4 regions of the Rhizobium sp. TRM95796 genome follow, and region 1 is predicted to be linked to each of the others. Evidence: predicted binding sites of a transcription regulator. Region 1 holds the regulator's gene; each other region holds the start of a gene.
What was found. Region 1 encodes PhoB, which activates phosphate uptake and scavenging genes when phosphate is short. Its sites were predicted from a motif close to TGTCATNNANCTGTCAT; they were not measured.
Positions count from the first base shown of each region.

Region 1 (4,196 bases):
ACCCTTTCCCGAAATCGATCTACGAAAATGTCGCCTACGGCCCACGTATTCATGGCTTGGCCCGCACCAATCAGCAACTCGACGCAATCGTCGAACAGAGCCTGCAGCGCGCCGGCCTGTGGAACGAAGTCAAGGATCGTCTGCTCGAAGCCGGCACCGGCCTGTCCGGGGGACAGCAGCAGCGTCTCTGCATCGCCCGCGCCGTCGCCGTCAGCCCGGAAGTCATTCTGATGGACGAGCCCTGCTCGGCGCTCGATCCGATTGCGACCGCCAAGGTCGAGGAACTGATCCACGAACTGCGCGAGAATTTCACCATCGTCATCGTGACCCACTCGATGCAGCAGGCCGCCCGCGTGTCGCAGCGCACCGCCATGTTCCATCTCGGCTATCTGGTCGAGGAGAACGACACGGACAAGATCTTCACCAATCCGGATGACCAGCGCACCCAGGATTACATCATGGGCCGCTTCGGCTGATACTTGTGACGCCGGTCTCGCCGGCTGGAGGATACATTCATGGGCGCATCCCATATCTACTCCGTCTTCGACGAAGAGCTGAAATATCTCGCCCGCCGCATCGCGGAAATGGGCGGCATGGCCGAACAGATGGTCTCCGACGCCGTTCGCGCGCTCGTCAACGCCGATGCGGCGCTGGCGCAACGCGTCATCTCCCAGGACGTGGTGATGGACGAGGCCGAGCGCGAGATCGGCGAACGCGCCGTTCTGATGATCGCCAAGCGCCAGCCGGTCGCCGCCGACCTGCGTGAAATCATCGGCTCGCTCCGCATCGCCTCCGATCTCGAGCGCGTCGGCGATCTCGGCAAATCCAACGCCAAGCGTGTCATTGCGGTGCAAAACAGCGGCATTCCGCGCACGCTCGCCCGCGGCATCGAGCATCTATCCGAACTGGCGCTTACCCAACTTCAGGACGTGCTCGACGTCTACGCGACGCGCTCGGCCGAAAAAGCCGAGGCCATCCGCCTGCGCGACGAGGAAATCGACGCGATGTACACCTCGCTCTTCCGCGAGATGCTGACCTATATGATGGAAGATCCGCGCAACATCACGCCGTGCACGCATCTCTTGTTCTGCGCCAAGAATATCGAGCGCATCGGCGATCACGCGACCAATATCGCGGAATCGATCTTCTACATGACCACGGGCGCCCAGCCGGTCGGCGAACGTCCTAAGGACGACAACACCGCCACCGTCGTGCAGCAGCCCGCCGGATGACCTGAGACTTGAGCGCCCGGCGTCGAGCCGGGCGCCGCTCGCTTGCGAATGGAGTAAGAACGCATGCAGCCCCGTATCATGGTGGTCGAAGACGAAGAAGCGCTCGGCACCCTGCTCAGCTACAATCTCGAAGCCGAAGGCTATGACGTGGAGGTCATCGCCCGCGGCGACGAAGCCGACATCCGCCTCCAGGAGCGCGTGCCCGATCTTCTGCTGCTCGACTGGATGCTGCCCGGCGTGTCCGGCATCGAGCTGTGTCGCCGCCTGCGCATGCGGCCCGAAACCGAGCGTCTGCCGGTGATCATGCTGACCGCGCGCGGCGAGGAAAGCGAGCGCGTGCGGGGACTGTCGACCGGCGCCGACGACTATGTCGTCAAGCCCTTCTCCACGCCGGAGCTGATGGCCCGCGTCAAGGCCATGCTCCGCCGCGTGCGGCCCAACGCCATTTCCTCCGTGCTGAAATGCGGCGACGTCGAACTCGATCGCGAGACCTATCGCGTTCACCGCCGCTCGCGCGAAGTGCGGCTCGGGCCGACCGAATTCAAGCTTTTGGAATTCTTCATGTCTTCGCCGGGCCGGGTGTTTTCGCGCTCGCAACTGCTTGACGGCGTCTGGGGCCACGACATCTATGTCGACGAACGCACCGTCGACGTCCATGTCGGACGCCTGCGCAAGGCGCTGAACCTCACCAACATGCCGGATGTCATCCGCACCGTCCGCGGCGCGGGCTATGCGATGGAAGCCTGATCCATTCTGGCTCGAAGATCTGTCGAAGCGCCGGCGGCAACCGGCGCTTTTCTATTCGAGGGCTCGGGAAATCAGGATCCCGGCAGGACGCGGACGCCGTAGAGCTTGAGCTTGCGGCCCTTGCCCATGACGTCGCTGTTGATGACGATCTGCCCCGCCTCGGACGGGGCCATCTTGCCGTCGAACGTCACATGGATCAGTTCGTCGCTGCGCTCGTTGCCGACGGTGAAGCGATGACGGCCGCAACCGCCCATCGCGCCGAAGGCGCATTCGACATAGATCTGCGTCGGGACATCGCCATCGGCCTTGACGGTCAACGCGATCGTCGCGGTCTTGCCGGCGAGCGTCTGCAACAGCTCTTCGGGTGTCTCGACCGTCGCCTCGCCGTCTTTGCCGGGCGCGTTGGAGGCGATCGTCGCGCCTTCGCCGTCGCTGTCGCTGAAGGGCGTCACCAGCGCCTGGCCGCGCGGCGACACCGCATTCGGCTCCTTGCCGCTGTAGACGCTGACCCAATCGCCGGAGAAGCGGCGCAGCGGATCGAGCGGTTCGGATTGCGCCGCAGCCGGCGCGGCGGTCTGCAATTCCTTGGGCACGAGGTCGAAATTGCCTTCGCCTTTGAGTGCGACATCGATCATGCCGGTGGCGTAGACCCACCAGATCCCGAAGCCGACCGCCCCGAGAAAGCATGCATAGACGAACAGCGATACGAGGAAGGAGACGAAGCCGCGCCGTTTTCTGGGGGGCTTTTCGGCTCTGGACTTGCGCTTGGCGCCTTTGGTCTTTCGGATCTCACCCATAGGCGCAGCCGTCGGCGCGGCTGCGGGCGCGCGGCGATCGTCCGCCACGAGCCGCGCCAGAGCCTCGTCGTTGCGCGGAGTGATGTCGTCCAGCGATCCAGCGCCATTTCGCGCCCCGCCGGCCCGATCGCCGCGATCGAGTTCGATGCTAGGGGCTGTCCGCGCGTCGCCATGGGCGTCGTCGCGAACGGGTGCGGTCATGGAAAAATCCTCGTCCCGATCCGGCGCGGCGAGACGCGGTTCCGGCGCGACGGCCGGTTCGGGCTCCGGCTCGCGCTCGATCAGCACTTTTTCCAGCCGCGCCATGGACCGCAGCCTTTCGCGCTCTTCCTCCTCGATCGCCTGGATCGTGGCGTCGAGCCGCTGGCGCTGCCGGGCGATCACCTCCTCGTCCTCGACCTCCTGCTTGGCGAGGCCGGCGTCGAGCGCGTGCCGTGCGGATTGATAGATCCGGGCGCGGATCTCCGGGTCGGCGCGATCGGCGCGTTCGAGCGCGTTGCGGATAGCGTGTTCGAGACCGCTCACTGTCGTTTCAATCCCGTGCTCGTTTCAAAAACCGTGCATTTCGGTAAACATTCCCCGCCACACTTGCAAGCGCGCATGAGGGTGCGATCCCCGGCAAACACCGGCAATGCAGCCAAAAAAGGGCGACGCGGCCGTCCCGTAGAAAATTCAAGGTTGAACAATTCCGCCGGCTTTGTTTATCATGGCGGCGAAACTGGTCCATCCTGGGAGTGACTATGAGCCTGCCGTCCATTCTCACCGACAATCTCCGTTTGCCGGTCGTCGCCTCGCCATTGTTCATCATTTCCCATCCCGAGCTGGTGATCGCCCAATGCAAGGCGGGCGTCGTCGGTTCCTTTCCGGCGCTGAACGCCCGTCCCGCAAGCCAGCTCGACGAATGGCTGGCCGAAATCACCGAAACGCTCGCCGCCCATGACGCCGCCAATCCCACCAGCAAGGCCGCGCCCTTTGCGGTGAACCAGATCGTGCATACGACCAACAAGCGGCTGGAACACGACCTGACGATGTGCGTGAAATACAAGGTTCCGATCGTCATTTCCTCGCTGGGCGCGGTGCCCGAGGTCAACCAGGCGATCCATTCCTATGGCGGCGTGGTGCTGCATGACGTGATCAACAATCGCCACGCCAATTCCGCCATCCGCAAGGGCGCCGATGGGCTGATCGCGGTGGCGACCGGGGCGGGAGGGCATGCCGGCAAGCTGTCGCCCTTCGCGCTGGTCCAGGAAATCCGCGAATGGTTCGACGGGCCTCTGCTGTTGTCGGGCGCGATCGCCAATGGCGGCGCCATCCTCGCCGCCCAGGCCATGGGGGCCGACATGGCCTATATCGGCTCGCCCTTCATCGCCACCAACGAAGCGCGGGCGGTGGACGCCTATAAGCAGATGATCGTCGAAAG
Region 1 covers NZ_JAOXHE010000006.1:400,974-405,169, reverse strand. The annotation lists gene pstB (phosphate ABC transporter ATP-binding protein PstB) at 1-476, shown strand, start outside; gene phoU (phosphate signaling complex protein PhoU) at 516-1,232, shown strand; gene phoB (phosphate regulon transcriptional regulator PhoB) at 1,296-1,979, shown strand; gene OCK01_RS15995 (hypothetical protein) at 2,051-3,301, opposite strand; gene OCK01_RS15990 (NAD(P)H-dependent flavin oxidoreductase) at 3,517-4,196, shown strand, end outside.

Region 2 (4,196 bases), on a different contig from region 1:
GAACCGGGTGGGTGTTGCTGAGGGCCATGTCCGCCTGTTCCCGCATGTCGTTTACGCCCGCTGTTCATCTGCGGCCGTCGTCAGAAAAGAATGCGCCGGTGGACTTAGGGGCCACCGGCGCGGATCAGGCTTGAATCAGCCGCCGATGACGGCCTTGCGGGCGTCGATGATCGGCTTGTAGAAGTCGACATTGACTTCGGTGTAGCTCTTGAAGTCGCCGCCCTGGATGGCGGAGAAGCAGGCCGGGTCGGACTTCGGCAGGTTCATCATGAAGTCCTTGAACTTGGCCTTCATGTCCTGGTTCATTGAGGTGCGGACGACGATCGGGCCGTTCGGGATCAAGGGCGATTCCCACAGCTGCACCAGGTCGTCCATGTTCAGGATGCCCTTGTCGACCATCTTGCGCAGGTTGCCCGAGGTGTAGCCGTCCTTGAATTCGCCCACGCCCGAAGCCCAGGTCGTGCCGGCGTCGAAATTGCCCTTGAGCACTTCGAGAACGAGGTTTTCATGGCCGCCGCCAAAGCCGGTGGAGGCGAAGAATTCCTTGACCGGCATGCCGAGCGCTTCCGGCAGCGTCACGTTCGGAACGAGGTAGCCAGAGGTAGAGTCCGGATCGGCGAAGCCGAGCTTCTTGCCCTTGAGGTCCTCAATGGTCTTGTAGCCCTTGTCCTTGCGGGCGACGAGCACCGAGTGATAGCCCATCGAACCGTCGGTCTGCACGGTGGTCAGGATCGGCTCGACGGCCTTGGCGTTGGCGAGGTAGATCTTGGCGTAGCCGGAAGCGCCGAGTTCGGCGTAATCGAGCGTGCCGCCGAGCAGGCCCTGCACGACGCCGTCATAATCGGCGGCCGGGAACAGCGACACTTTTTCGACGCCGAGCACGGAGGGGAGCTTTTCGACCATGCACTGATAGCTCTTCAGGCGGTCGGCTTCGTTTTCGCCGCCGAGGATGCCGATGCGGAATTCCTTGAGGTCTTCGGCCATGGCGCCGGTGGCCACGGTCAGGAGCGCGACGGACGCGAACAGGACTTTCTTGAACATTGATGGTCTCCCTCAGCCGGATCATCCGGCTCTGTTGATGCGGTTTTTGCCTTTGACGCGGGCGGGCGAACTGGTGTCGCCTCAGACGCCGGCGAGCGCGATGGGCTCGAGCGAGCGTTCATGACGGGCGGGTCTGGAAATGGCGGTCGAGGTCATGCTTTCGTCGATGCCGTCCTCGGTGTTGTAGATCTGTTTGACGGCCTCGGGCGTCAGCGCCTCCGGCGGACCGTCGAACACCACGGCGCCGTCGGCCATGCCGATGATGCGTTCGCAATAGTGCCGCGCCGTATCCAGCGTGTGCAGATTGGTGATCACGGTGATGCCGTCCTGCTCGTTGATGTCGCGCAGCGCGTCCATGACGATCTTCGCGTTCAAGGGGTCGAGCGAGGCGATCGGCTCGTCGGCAAGCAGCACTTTCGGCTCCTGCATCAGGGCGCGGGCGATGGCGACGCGCTGCTGCTGGCCGCCCGACAGCGTGCCGGCGGGCTGCAGCGCCGTCTGTTCGATGCCGAGACGTTCGAGCGCGGCGATCGCCATGATCCGCTCTTCGCGGGAGAACAGGCCGAGCACCGACATGACCGTCGAGCGATGGTTCAGCCGGCCGAGCAGCACATTGGTCAGCACGTCGAGCCGCGGCACCAGGTTGAACTGCTGGAAGATCATCGCGCAATCGCGCTGCCAGCGGCGCAACGCCTCGCCGCGGAGGCTGGAAACTTCCTGGCCGCCGAAGCGGATGGCTCCCGAGCTCACCGGCCCGAGCCGGTTGATCATCCGGATGAAGGTGGATTTGCCGGCGCCGGAGCGGCCGATAATGCCCACCATCTGCCCGCTCGGTATGTCGAGCGTCACGTCACGCACCGCCGTCTTTGCGCCAAACTGCTTGGTGACATGCCTGAATTCGAACATGCGGCCAGCCTTTCCCATTTTATGATTTTTTAAGATCTTCCCCTTCTCTAGGCCCGCTGCTTGACTGTTGAATGTCAGTGCGATGACAGTTTTCTGACATCTGCGGGCCCGAGAGTTTCAGGCGCTTGGGGTCGATCAGACGCCGGCGTGGCGGGCCAGGAATTCTTCGGCTGTCATGGATCTGAAATCATCGAGCGCATTGCGCAACCGGTCGTGGTCCCAGTCCCACCAGGCCAGACGCTCGTATTTTTCCGCCACGATGCGGTCGAAGCGTTCGCGGATCAGCCTAGCCGGCACGCCGCCGACGATCGTGTAGGGCGCGACGTCGCGGCTGACCACCGCGCCCGCGCCGACCACGGCGCCGTTGCCGATGGTCACGCCCGGCAGCACAGTCACGCCATGGCCGAGCCACACGTCGTGGCCGATCACGACGCGGTTTCCCCGCCGCCATTCGAAAAACTCGGTCTCGTCCTCGGCATCCGGCCAGTAGTCGCCGGCGCGATAGGTGAAATGATGCAGCGTCGGCCGCCAGGTCGGATGATTGGTGGCGTTGATGCGCACGGAGGCGGCGATATTGGCGAATTTGCCGATGGTGGCGCACCACACCTGGCCGCCGCGCTCGATATAGGAATAGTCGTCCATGTCGAGTTCGGAGATCCGGCAGTTCTCGCCGATCTCGGTATAGCGACCGAGCCGGCTGTCCTGGACGTCGGCCGTCGGATGGATCAGAGGTTCAACAGACAGCTTGGTCATCATGCGGCCTTTCGGGCGGAGAAATGCGAGACGTCGATGATCTGGTCGGCCACTTCGGCCCGCACGTCCTCGTCGTGGAAGATGCCCAGCAGGGCTGCGCCCTCGGCCTTCTTGGCGCGGATCATCTCCACGACGACGGCGCGATTGGTCGCGTCCAGCGACGCCGTCGGCTCGTCGAGCAGCAGGATCGGATGATCGGTGATGAAGCCGCGGGCGATGTTGACGCGCTGCTGTTCGCCGCCCGAGAAGGTGGCGGGCGGCAGGCTCCACAGCGCTTCCGGCAGGTTGAGTTTCGCCAGCAGTTCGGCGGCCTTGTCGCGCGCCGCCGCATGGCTTTCGCCGAGCGAGACGAGCGGTTCGGCCACCACGTCGATCGCCGCAACGCGCGGCACGGCGCGCAGGAACTGGCTGACATAGCCGAGCGTATGGCGGCGGATGTCGAGGATCTCGCGCGGGCTGGCCGTGGCGAGATCGACGGTGCGGCCTTTATGGGCGATCAGGATCTGGCCGAAATCGACGCCGTAATTGCCATAGAGCATCTTCAGGATCGACGATTTGCCGACGCCGGAGGGGCCGCCGAGCACCGCGCATTGCCCCGATTTCAGCGAGAAATGCACGTCATTGACGACGGGCAGCTCCAGCCCGCCGCGCAGATGCATTGTGAAGCTCTTGCGAACCTCGTGGACGACGAGGGGAGTGGTCATGTCACACCTGCAGGATCGAGGAGACGAGAAGCTGGGTATAGGGCTGGCGCGGATCATCCAGCACCCGGTCGGTCAGCCCGTGTTCGATGACGCGGCCATCCTTCATCACCATCATCCGATGCGACAAGAGCCGCGCCACCGCCAGATCATGGGTGACGATGATGACGGCGAGACCGAGATCGGACACGAGCCCGCGAATGAGATCCAGCAGCCGCGCCTGCACCGACACGTCCAGCCCGCCGGTCGGCTCATCCATGAAGACGAGCCGCGGCGCCGTCACCAGATTGCGGGCGATCTGCAGCCGCTGCCGCATGCCGCCCGAAAAGGCGCGCGGCTGGTCGTCGATGCGATCGGCGCCGATTTCCACGCGGCTCAGCCAGTCGAAGGCGGTGTCGCGGATATGGCCGTAATGCCTGTCGCCGATCGCCATCAACCGCTCGCCGACATTGGCGCCGGCGGATACCGTCATCCTGAGGCCGTCGGCCGGGTTCTGATGCACGAAGCCCCAATCGGTCCGCATCAGGAACCGGCGCTCGGCCTCGCCCATATCGGCGAGATTGCGAAACTGCCCGTCGCGCATCCGGTATTCGACAGATCCCGCCTGCGCCGACAGCCTTGTGGAGACGCAATTGAGCAACGTCGTCTTGCCGGAGCCGGATTCGCCGACGATCGCCAGCACTTCACCAGGCCAGAGATCGAAATTGACGTCGAAACACCCGATACGGCCGCCATAGAATTTCGACAGGCCATGCACTTTGAGGAGAGGAAGGTCGGTCATGGCTGGGCTCCTGA
Region 2 covers NZ_JAOXHE010000005.1:349,558-353,753, forward strand. The annotation lists gene phnE (phosphonate ABC transporter, permease protein PhnE) at 1-28, opposite strand, end outside; gene phnD (phosphonate ABC transporter substrate-binding protein) at 136-1,041, opposite strand; gene phnC (phosphonate ABC transporter ATP-binding protein) at 1,123-1,947, opposite strand; gene OCK01_RS13110 (DapH/DapD/GlmU-related protein) at 2,083-2,703, opposite strand; gene phnL (phosphonate C-P lyase system protein PhnL) at 2,700-3,404, opposite strand; gene phnK (phosphonate C-P lyase system protein PhnK) at 3,406-4,182, opposite strand.
Region 2: the regulator PhoB is predicted to act here: its motif matches at 2,030-2,046, upstream of phnC (phosphonate ABC transporter ATP-binding protein).

Region 3 (4,196 bases), on a different contig from region 1:
TCGTTGCGGCGCTCTCGGCATGGCCTCTCTCCGCCTCGGCGATGGAGCTGACGGTCATGAGCTTCAATATCTGGGGCGGCGGCGTCAATGCCGGCAAGCCGATCGACGAGACCGTCGCCGCAATCAAGGCCGTTGATCCCGACATTGTCGGCATTCAGGAAACAAAGCCCGAGCCCGACCCCTGCACGGCCGAGAACTGCGTTCCGACCGGCAAGTCGGTCGCCGCCGATATCGCCAAGGCGCTCGGCTATTATTATTACGATCAGTCGGCGAACAATCCCGCGATCTGGGCCAACGCCATCCTGTCGCGTTACCCGATCGGCAAAGCCACGAAAAACGATCTGGGCGTCGAGATCGTGATCGAAGGCAAGCGGATCATGGCCTACAACATTCACCTGACCGATTATCCCTATCAGCCTTATCAGTTGCTCAATATCGAATATGGCGCTGCGCCCTTCCTCAAGACGGCCGAGGAGGCGATTGCCGCCGCCACGGCCACACGCGGACCCGCGCTCGATCTGCTGGAACAGGACATGAAGGCCGCAGACGGCGCCGACGCCGCCTTCGTGTTCGGCGACTTCAACGAGCCGTCCCATCATGACTGGACCGAGGCCGCCGTGAAAGCCGGGCTGCAGCCGATGGTCGTGGCCTATCCCTCGGCCAAGCGCATCGAAAGCTGGGGCTTCACCGATCTCTTCCGGGCGGCCTGGCCGGACGTCGCCGCCAAGCCCGCCTTCACCTGGACGCCCACGTCGGAGCCGACTGCCAAGGACGATCATCACGATCGCATCGACTACACCCTCGGCCGCGCCAAGGGTCTCAAGGTGCTAGAGGCCGGCGTCGTCGGCGAGAAGAAACCCGAAGCCGATATCGTCGTCACCCCCTGGCCGGCCGATCACCGCGCCACGATGGCGCGTGTCAGCTTCTGAGGTCACGGGAGCCTCATCGGCCATGCGGGCCATCGATGCAGCCCGCACGGCGCGCAGGGGTCAATACATGCTGTTCTGGTAACCCTGCTCCAGCGCCTCGTCGAGCGCGCGCATTTCCTTTGCGTCATCAGGCGCGCCCGTCGTGTCGTCCAGGATGATCTTGACCAGCGACGGCATGCTCGACCGGTCCTGGAAATGATCCGGATCCCACAGATGCGAGCGCCTGAAGGCCTTGGCGCAATGCATGAACACTTCGGTGACGGTGACGACAATTGCCACCTTGGGCGCCTTGTTCTGGATCGCCATGCCGGCAAGAAGGTCTGGATCGTTTACGACGACCGCCTGGCCGTTGATCCGCAGCGTATCGTCGAAGCCCGGAATGATGAACAACAAGCCGACCGTGGGATTGGCGACGATGTTGACCAATGTGTCCAGACGGTTGTTGCCCGGCCGATCCGGGATCGCCAGCGTCCGTTCGTCGAGAATCTGCACGAAGCCGGCCGGGTCGCCCCTTGGGCTGACATCCGCCCGCCCGTCGGCGCCCTGCGTGCCGATGCAGAGAAACGGCGAGCGCCGGATAAACGCCTGGGCATGCTCGCTGAGCGAGGCGCGGCATTTTTGAATCGCCAGATCATGCGTCGGAGCAAACAGCTTTCGCAGTGACGCCTCGTCCGCGATGCGATGCTCCGGTTTTGGGGTATAGCCGTCCATGATCCTCTTCTCCCTCTTCCGCAATTTTTGATGTACGTAACTCACTTTCCATCTCGAAGCAATGTTCGGGGAGGCGACCTCTACGGACGATCGTCGCGCGACGGGCTTGATGATCGTTTCGGACGACCGACGCCGCACGGCTCCCTCTGTCATCCGCGTGTCATGTCCATGCCGCATGTGACGGAACAGTATTCGACACAAGAGGGAGATATTTCATGGCCAACCGTTTGTCGCAGGCAGCCTTTCTGTCCCTGCTGCTCGCCTCCGTGGCGCAGGGCGCACTCGCCGAATCCGCCTTCAATCGCGTCGCCGCCTTCCCGGTCGCGTCCAACACGCCGGCCGACCAGGACGCCAAGGCCCAGACCTCGGCGGAAATTATCGCAGCGACCGAAGACGGCAAGACGCTCGTCTACACCTCCAGCCCGCTGAAGGCGGTCGGCATGATCGACATCACCGACGCCAAGGCGCCGAAGGCTTTGGGTTCGGTCATGCTCGACGGCGAACCGACCTCGGTCACCATTCTCGGCCAGACCGCGCTGGTCGCCGTCAACACCGGCGAAAGCAAGGCCAAGCCGGCCGGCAAGCTCGAAACCATCGACATGGCGGCCAAGAAGGTCACCTCGACCTGCGATCTCGGCGGCCAGCCCGATTCCATCGCGCTTTCCAAGGACAAATCCTTCCTCGCCATCGCCATCGAGAACGAGCGCGACGAAGACGTCAATGACGGCGCCTTGCCGCAGGCGCCCGCCGGCGATCTCGTGATCGTGCCGATCAAGGACGGAGCCGCCGATTGCGCCGGCCTCAAGCATGTCGCCATGACCGGCCTGGCCGCGATCGCGCCTGAGGATCCCGAGCCGGAATTCGTCGCCATCAACGACGCCGGCCAGATCGCGCTGACGCTGCAGGAAAACAACCATATCGTCATCATCGACGGCAAGACCGGCTCGATCGTCAACCACTTCTCCGCCGGCTCGACCACGGTCGAAAACACCGACGCCAAGACCAATGGCAAGCTCGATTTCACCGGCAAGGTGGAAGACGTCAAGCGCGAGCCGGACGCCTTGAAGTGGCTGGACAATGACCGTCTCGTGGTCGCCAATGAAGGCGATTGGGAAGGCGGCAGCCGCAGCTTCACCATCTTCGACACCAAGGGCAAGGTGCTGTTCGACTCCGGCAATGCGCTCGAGCTCGAAGCCGCCCGCGCCGGCCACTATCCGGAAAAGCGCGCCGGCAAGAAGGGCGTCGAGCCGGAAGGCCTCGAAGTCGCCGAAATCAATGGCGTCAAATACATCTTCGTGCTGGCCGAGCGCGCCTCGCTGGTCGCCGTCTACAAGGACACCGGCGCCGAGCCTGAATTCGTCCAGCTGCTGCCCTCGGGCATTTCGCCGGAAGGCGCAGTCGCCATTGCCGGCCGCAAGCTGCTCGCCACCGCCAATGAGCTCGACCTCGTCGAAGACGGCGGCGCGCGCAGCCATGTCATGCTCTATGAACTGCAGGACGGCAAGCCTGCCTATCCGCAGATCGTCTCCAAGGACAAGGACGGCGACGTGATCGGCTGGGGCGCGCTTTCGGGCCTCGCCGCCGTGCCGGAAAAGCCCGGCATGCTCTATGCGGTCAATGACAGCTTCTACGGCAACCAGCCGTCGATCTTCACCATCGACGCGACCAAGAGCCCGGCCGAGATCGTCGACCGCATGGTGGTCAAGCGCAATGGCGACAACGCCCAGAAGCTCGACATCGAAGGCATCGCGGTGGATGAGGAAGGCTGGTTCTGGCTGGCCTCCGAAGGCAATAGCGACAAGCTGCTGCCGCATGCGCTCTACCACGTCAACAAGAAGGGCGAGATCAAGGAAGAGATCGGCCTGCCGACTGAGCTGACCGCCAACGAAACCCGCTTCGGCTTCGAAGGCGTCGCCATTTCCGGCAAGGGCGACGACACCGTGCTGTGGATGGCCGTGCAGCGTCCCTGGAAGGACGACGACAAGGCCCACGTCAAGCTCGTCTCCTACAAGCCTTCGAGCAAAGAATGGGGCGCGGTGCGCTACCCGCTCGACAAGGCCGAAGACGGCTGGGTCGGCCTGTCGGAACTCACCTTCCATGACGGCTTCGCCTATATCGTCGAACGCGACAACCAGATCGGCGACAAGGCCAAGATCAAGAAGCTTTATCGCGTCTCGCTCGACCAGCTGAAGCCCGCCAAGCTCGGCGGCGACCTGCCGGTGGTCACCAAGGAAGAAGTCCACGACTTCCTGCCCGACCTCAAGACCGCCAAGGGCTATGTGCTCGACAAGCTCGAAGGCTTCGCCTTCGACGCCTCGGGCAAGCCCTTCGCGGTGACCGACAATGACGGCGTCGACGACTCTTCGGGCGAGACGATGTTCTGGGCCGTTGAGATGAAGGCCGGCATGTAACACGGGGCGTCTTTGGTCATACAGAGGCGGTCGAAGGCGGGAGCGGGGGCGCTCCCGCCTTTTTTGATGGCTCCGCCCGGCGAGGCGGCCCGGCCGAGCGGCTCAACTACTCGGACGGCGCCACGCGCCTGGCGAACGGCACACA
Region 3 covers NZ_JAOXHE010000005.1:226,026-230,221, forward strand. The annotation lists gene OCK01_RS12490 (endonuclease/exonuclease/phosphatase family protein) at 1-929, shown strand, start outside; gene OCK01_RS12495 (pyridoxamine 5'-phosphate oxidase family protein) at 990-1,640, opposite strand; gene OCK01_RS12500 (esterase-like activity of phytase family protein) at 1,856-4,051, shown strand; gene OCK01_RS12505 (DHA2 family efflux MFS transporter permease subunit) at 4,158-4,196, opposite strand, start outside.
Region 3: the regulator PhoB is predicted to act here: its motif matches at 1,788-1,804, upstream of OCK01_RS12500 (esterase-like activity of phytase family protein).

Region 4 (4,196 bases), on a different contig from region 1:
CAACGAGACCGATGCAATCGCCGCGATGCACGCGCAGCGAAAACGGCGCGACGATCGCGCGATCGCCATAGCTCTTGGTGATCTTGTCGGCCTCGATCACCAGCTTGCCGCTTTCGCGTCCTTCGGAGACGGTCGCCTGCACCAAGCCGACCGCGCCTTTGTGACTGCGGTGACGATGGCGCATGTCCTGCAATTCGCCGAGCCGGCGCATATTGCGCTTGCGCCGCGCGGTCACGCCATAGCGCAACCAATGCTCTTCGCGCTCGATCGCCTTGCCGAGCTTGTGCTGCTCCATCTCTTCTTCTTCGAGCACCTTGTCGCGCCAGGCTTCGAAATGGCCGAAGCCGCGATCGAGTCTCCTGGCGACGCCGCGATCGAGCCAGATGGTGGCGGTTGAGACTTTTTCGAGAAAGCGCCGGTCGTGGGAGATCAGGATCAACGCGCTCTTGGTCTTCATCAACTCGCCTTCCAGCCATTCGATGGTCGGCAGGTCGAGATGGTTGGTCGGCTCGTCGAGCAGGAGAATATCGGGCTCGGGCGCCATGACTCGGGCGAGCGCGGCGCGACGGGCTTCGCCGCCCGAGAGATTGGCGGGGCTCGATGCGCCGTCGAGACCGAGATGCTCGAGAAGATAGGTGACGCGATAGGGATCGTCGGAAGGGCCCAGACCTGCGGCGGCATAGGCTTCGATCGTGGCGTAGCCCTCGAAATCCGGCGCCTGATGCAGATAACGAACCGTCGAGGCCGGATGGCGAAACACCTCGCCCGATTGCGGCTCGACGAGGCTGGCGGCCATCTTGAGCAGCGTCGATTTGCCCGAACCGTTGCGGCCGACCAGGCAGACGCGCTCGCCGGGTTCGAGCTGGAAGCTGACGCCGTTCAGAAGCGGCGCGCCGCCGAAGCTCAGGTGAATGTCGTCAAGCTTGAGAATGGGCGGGGCCAAGGGTCACACTCCGGTCATGTCATAGGGACGCGCAAGCGTCACGGCCCGGCCGCTGCCGAGCTTCAGGGTGATCGGTCCTTCCGCGACATTGGACAGCGTGCGCGAAGAACCGAAAGGAAGGTGAAAATCGTCGAGCGGATACCGCGCGTTGTCGATCGACAAGCGAGTCAGATCGGAAAATCCCATGATCGAAAACAGGCTGCCGGAAGGAAGATCGAGACTGACCTCGCCCGCCAGCAGCGGATAGCCTTCTTCGTCGCCCGACGTCAGCATGACCTCGACGCCGCGCTCGGCGAGCGCCACGGCATGCAGGAGATGGCCGACGCCGTGATCGGTGCGCGCCCCGCCCATGGCGCCGACGAGGATCAGACGGCGGGCGCCGAGGGTAAGCGCCCGCTCGACGGCCAGCTCGCCGTCTGTGAGCGATTTGTCGGGCGGATGCGTCTCCCGCGGCGTCTCGGGAAACCGGGCGAGAAGCGTCTCGGACGCTGAATCGAAATCGCCGAGCCAGAGTTCGGGCGTCACTCCAAGCGTCTCGGCATGCGCCATCCCGCCATCGGCGGCGATGAAGCGCGCGCCGAGAAGTTGCGAGGATAGCCTTGTGGTCGCGACGAGACGACCGCCGAGCAAGATGGCGAATGTGGTCATGGCGATCGCTTTAGACGAAAACGATCCGCATGGGGAGGGCGTGACGGCAGGAATTTCAGTCGCGCAGCTTCTGGACCTTGTCGAAGAATTTCAGCACCTGGGCCAGTTCATGACCCCGCTTGAGGATGCGGCCCTGCGTGTTGACGATCGCGAACGCTCCTTGCTTGGCGGCGAGTTTCGGGACCTTTTCGACCTGATAGAGCGGCGCATCCCCGGAACGCTTGTAGATAGAGAACACCGCCTTGTCGCGAAAGAAGTCGATCGCGTAATCTCTCCACTCGCCCTCGCCGACCATGCGTCCATAAATGCGCAGGATCTGGTTGAGTTCGAGGCGATGGAAGGTGACGGGCGCGGGATCGCGCGCTTCTCGATAATCCTTGAGGTCGATGACCGCGGGACCGTTGCGCTCGGAAGAGCCCTGCTGCTCGGTGTGATCCGCCATGGAAACCTTTGCGCCGAAATGCCTTGCGTCTAGCTCCGTCGGATGCGCGTGATCATGACGGATTGACGACAGTGTGCCTGAAAGGCGCGGAAATGCAAGTCCAATTGGCGCATGGCGACCCCGGGCTAGAGGGCTGCGGCCCCGTAGATTCGTCCGGGATTGCCATCGGCGTCATGCGCCTGGAGCAGAATGGCGCAGCCGTCATAGCCGGGTTTGGAGCCCACGGAGGCCGGCAGTTTCAAGGTCATCGCCTTGCCGTCCCACATGCCGACCGTCTCCAACTTGGTCACCGCATTGCGGTAATGAAGCGTTCTTCCGGTATTCTCGCCACTCTCGATCGCGACCGTGGTGCTGCGCTTGAAATAGGCTACCACCACATTCGCCTTGCCGGAGCCCGCGCCGATGGCGATGGTCATCGTTTCTGGGGTAAGCCGGGCCGAAACGGGCACGCTGACCGCCTGACCGCCCCGCGCCAGGGCGTCGAGATCGGTCATGACGTGAGAAAGCCCTCCCGTCTTGGCCGTGCGCACGCCGTTCAGCACAACCTGCGGCGTGAAGACATTGCTCGCGCCGAAGCTCTTGCTATAGCCATATTGCCGCTCGGTGTTTTCGCGCGCCGACAGCGTGTCCTGCCAGCCCAGATAATTCCAATAATCGACATGATAGGAGATCGCGACGATGTCGCGGCGATCCGCCAGCCGCGCAAAAGCCGCATCGGCTTTCGGACAGGAGGAACAGCCCTGCGATGTGAAAAGTTCGACCACGCCGACGGGTTTCGAAGACACGGTCTCTCCGGCGCGGCATTGCAGACCGAACACGGCAAGGACGAACGCGCCCATGGCGAGAAGTACGAATGCGAGCCTGCGCAATGGATTTGCCTTTCGATCGGACGCGCTGATGGCGTCGCTTGCGGGACAATCATATAGCGAATAGGAGCCTCACGGCTAAATCAAATTCGCTTGAGCGGGAGGGGGCCGCCTCAGCGGCTTTTTTTGCGGCTGCGCGGAACGATTTCGCAATGAAACTGTTAGGTTGCAGGAAAACCCGCTTCTTTCACGAATGGCAAAAAAACGCCCTTCCGGCGTCGGGTTTTTCCGACTAAAAAGTTTCGCTCTTATAAAAAAAATCCGGAGGTTGCACATGAGTATTTTGGACGAAACGGATCGCAGCCTGCTCGCCCTGCTCCAGAAAAATGACAGGCTGTCGCTCGCGGAGATCGGACAAGAACTCAAACTGGCGCCCTCGACGGTGAACGACCGCATCAAGCGTCTGATTCGCAACGAAATTATTTCCGGCTTCCATGCAGCGGTCAATCCTGAGAAAGTCGGCCTCGATCTCCTGGCCTTCGTCTTCGTCGGCTGGAACGACCCGGAAGTGGAAGAGCGGTTTCTAAAGAAGGTTGCAGAGAGCGGCGCCGTCCTCGAATGCCACCACGTGACCGGCGCGTGGAATTACCTCCTGAAGGTGCGATTGAAGAACACCCGGGAGCTCGAACGTTTCCTGGCTCAGGAGCTGAAATCCATCGAAGGCCTGATGCGCACGGAAACACTCATCGTTCTCTCGTCCGCCAAAGAAGTCTCGACCCTCGCCGTCTGAGTTCGGCAAGGGTTCCCTCCTTGGCCCGTCGATGACGACGCGGCCTATCTTTACAGTTGCGGATTGACGACGATGCGGCCTTTGACGCCGCCTTTCAGGATGGAAGCGCCGAGCCCCGGCATTTCCGCGAGACCATGTTCGCTGACCATGGCTTCGAGTTTATCCATCGGCAGGTCGGCGGCCAGCCGCGACCATGCCTCGACGCGTTGATCATGCGGCCGCATGACCGAATCGATCCCGAGCAGATTGACGCCGCGCAGCAGGAAGGGAACGACGGTGAAGGACGGAACGGCGGCGCCGGCCGCAAGGCCGATGGCCGCCACGGAGCCGTTGTATTTGACCTGCTTCAGCACCCGCATCAGCATATCCCCGCCCACTGCATCGATGCCCGCCGCGAATCGTTCGGACTCCAGCGGCTTGGCCGTGGGCTCCGCAAGCTCTCCGCGGGGGATGATGGTCTCGGCGCCGAGATCGCGCAGATAGTCCTCCGTCTCGGGGCGGCCGGTGACCGCCGCCACGCGATAGCCGAGCCTGGCCAGGATCGCGACCGCAACCGACCCGACGCCG
Region 4 covers NZ_JAOXHE010000008.1:295,382-299,577, reverse strand. The annotation lists gene OCK01_RS17955 (ABC-F family ATP-binding cassette domain-containing protein) at 1-943, opposite strand, end outside; gene OCK01_RS17950 (thiamine diphosphokinase) at 947-1,591, opposite strand; gene OCK01_RS17945 (DUF2794 domain-containing protein) at 1,647-2,033, opposite strand; gene OCK01_RS17940 (DUF1223 domain-containing protein) at 2,159-2,902, opposite strand; gene OCK01_RS17935 (Lrp/AsnC family transcriptional regulator) at 3,066-3,629, shown strand; gene OCK01_RS17930 (MDR family oxidoreductase) at 3,680-4,196, opposite strand, start outside.
Region 4: the regulator PhoB is predicted to act here: its motif matches at 2,088-2,104, upstream of OCK01_RS17945 (DUF2794 domain-containing protein).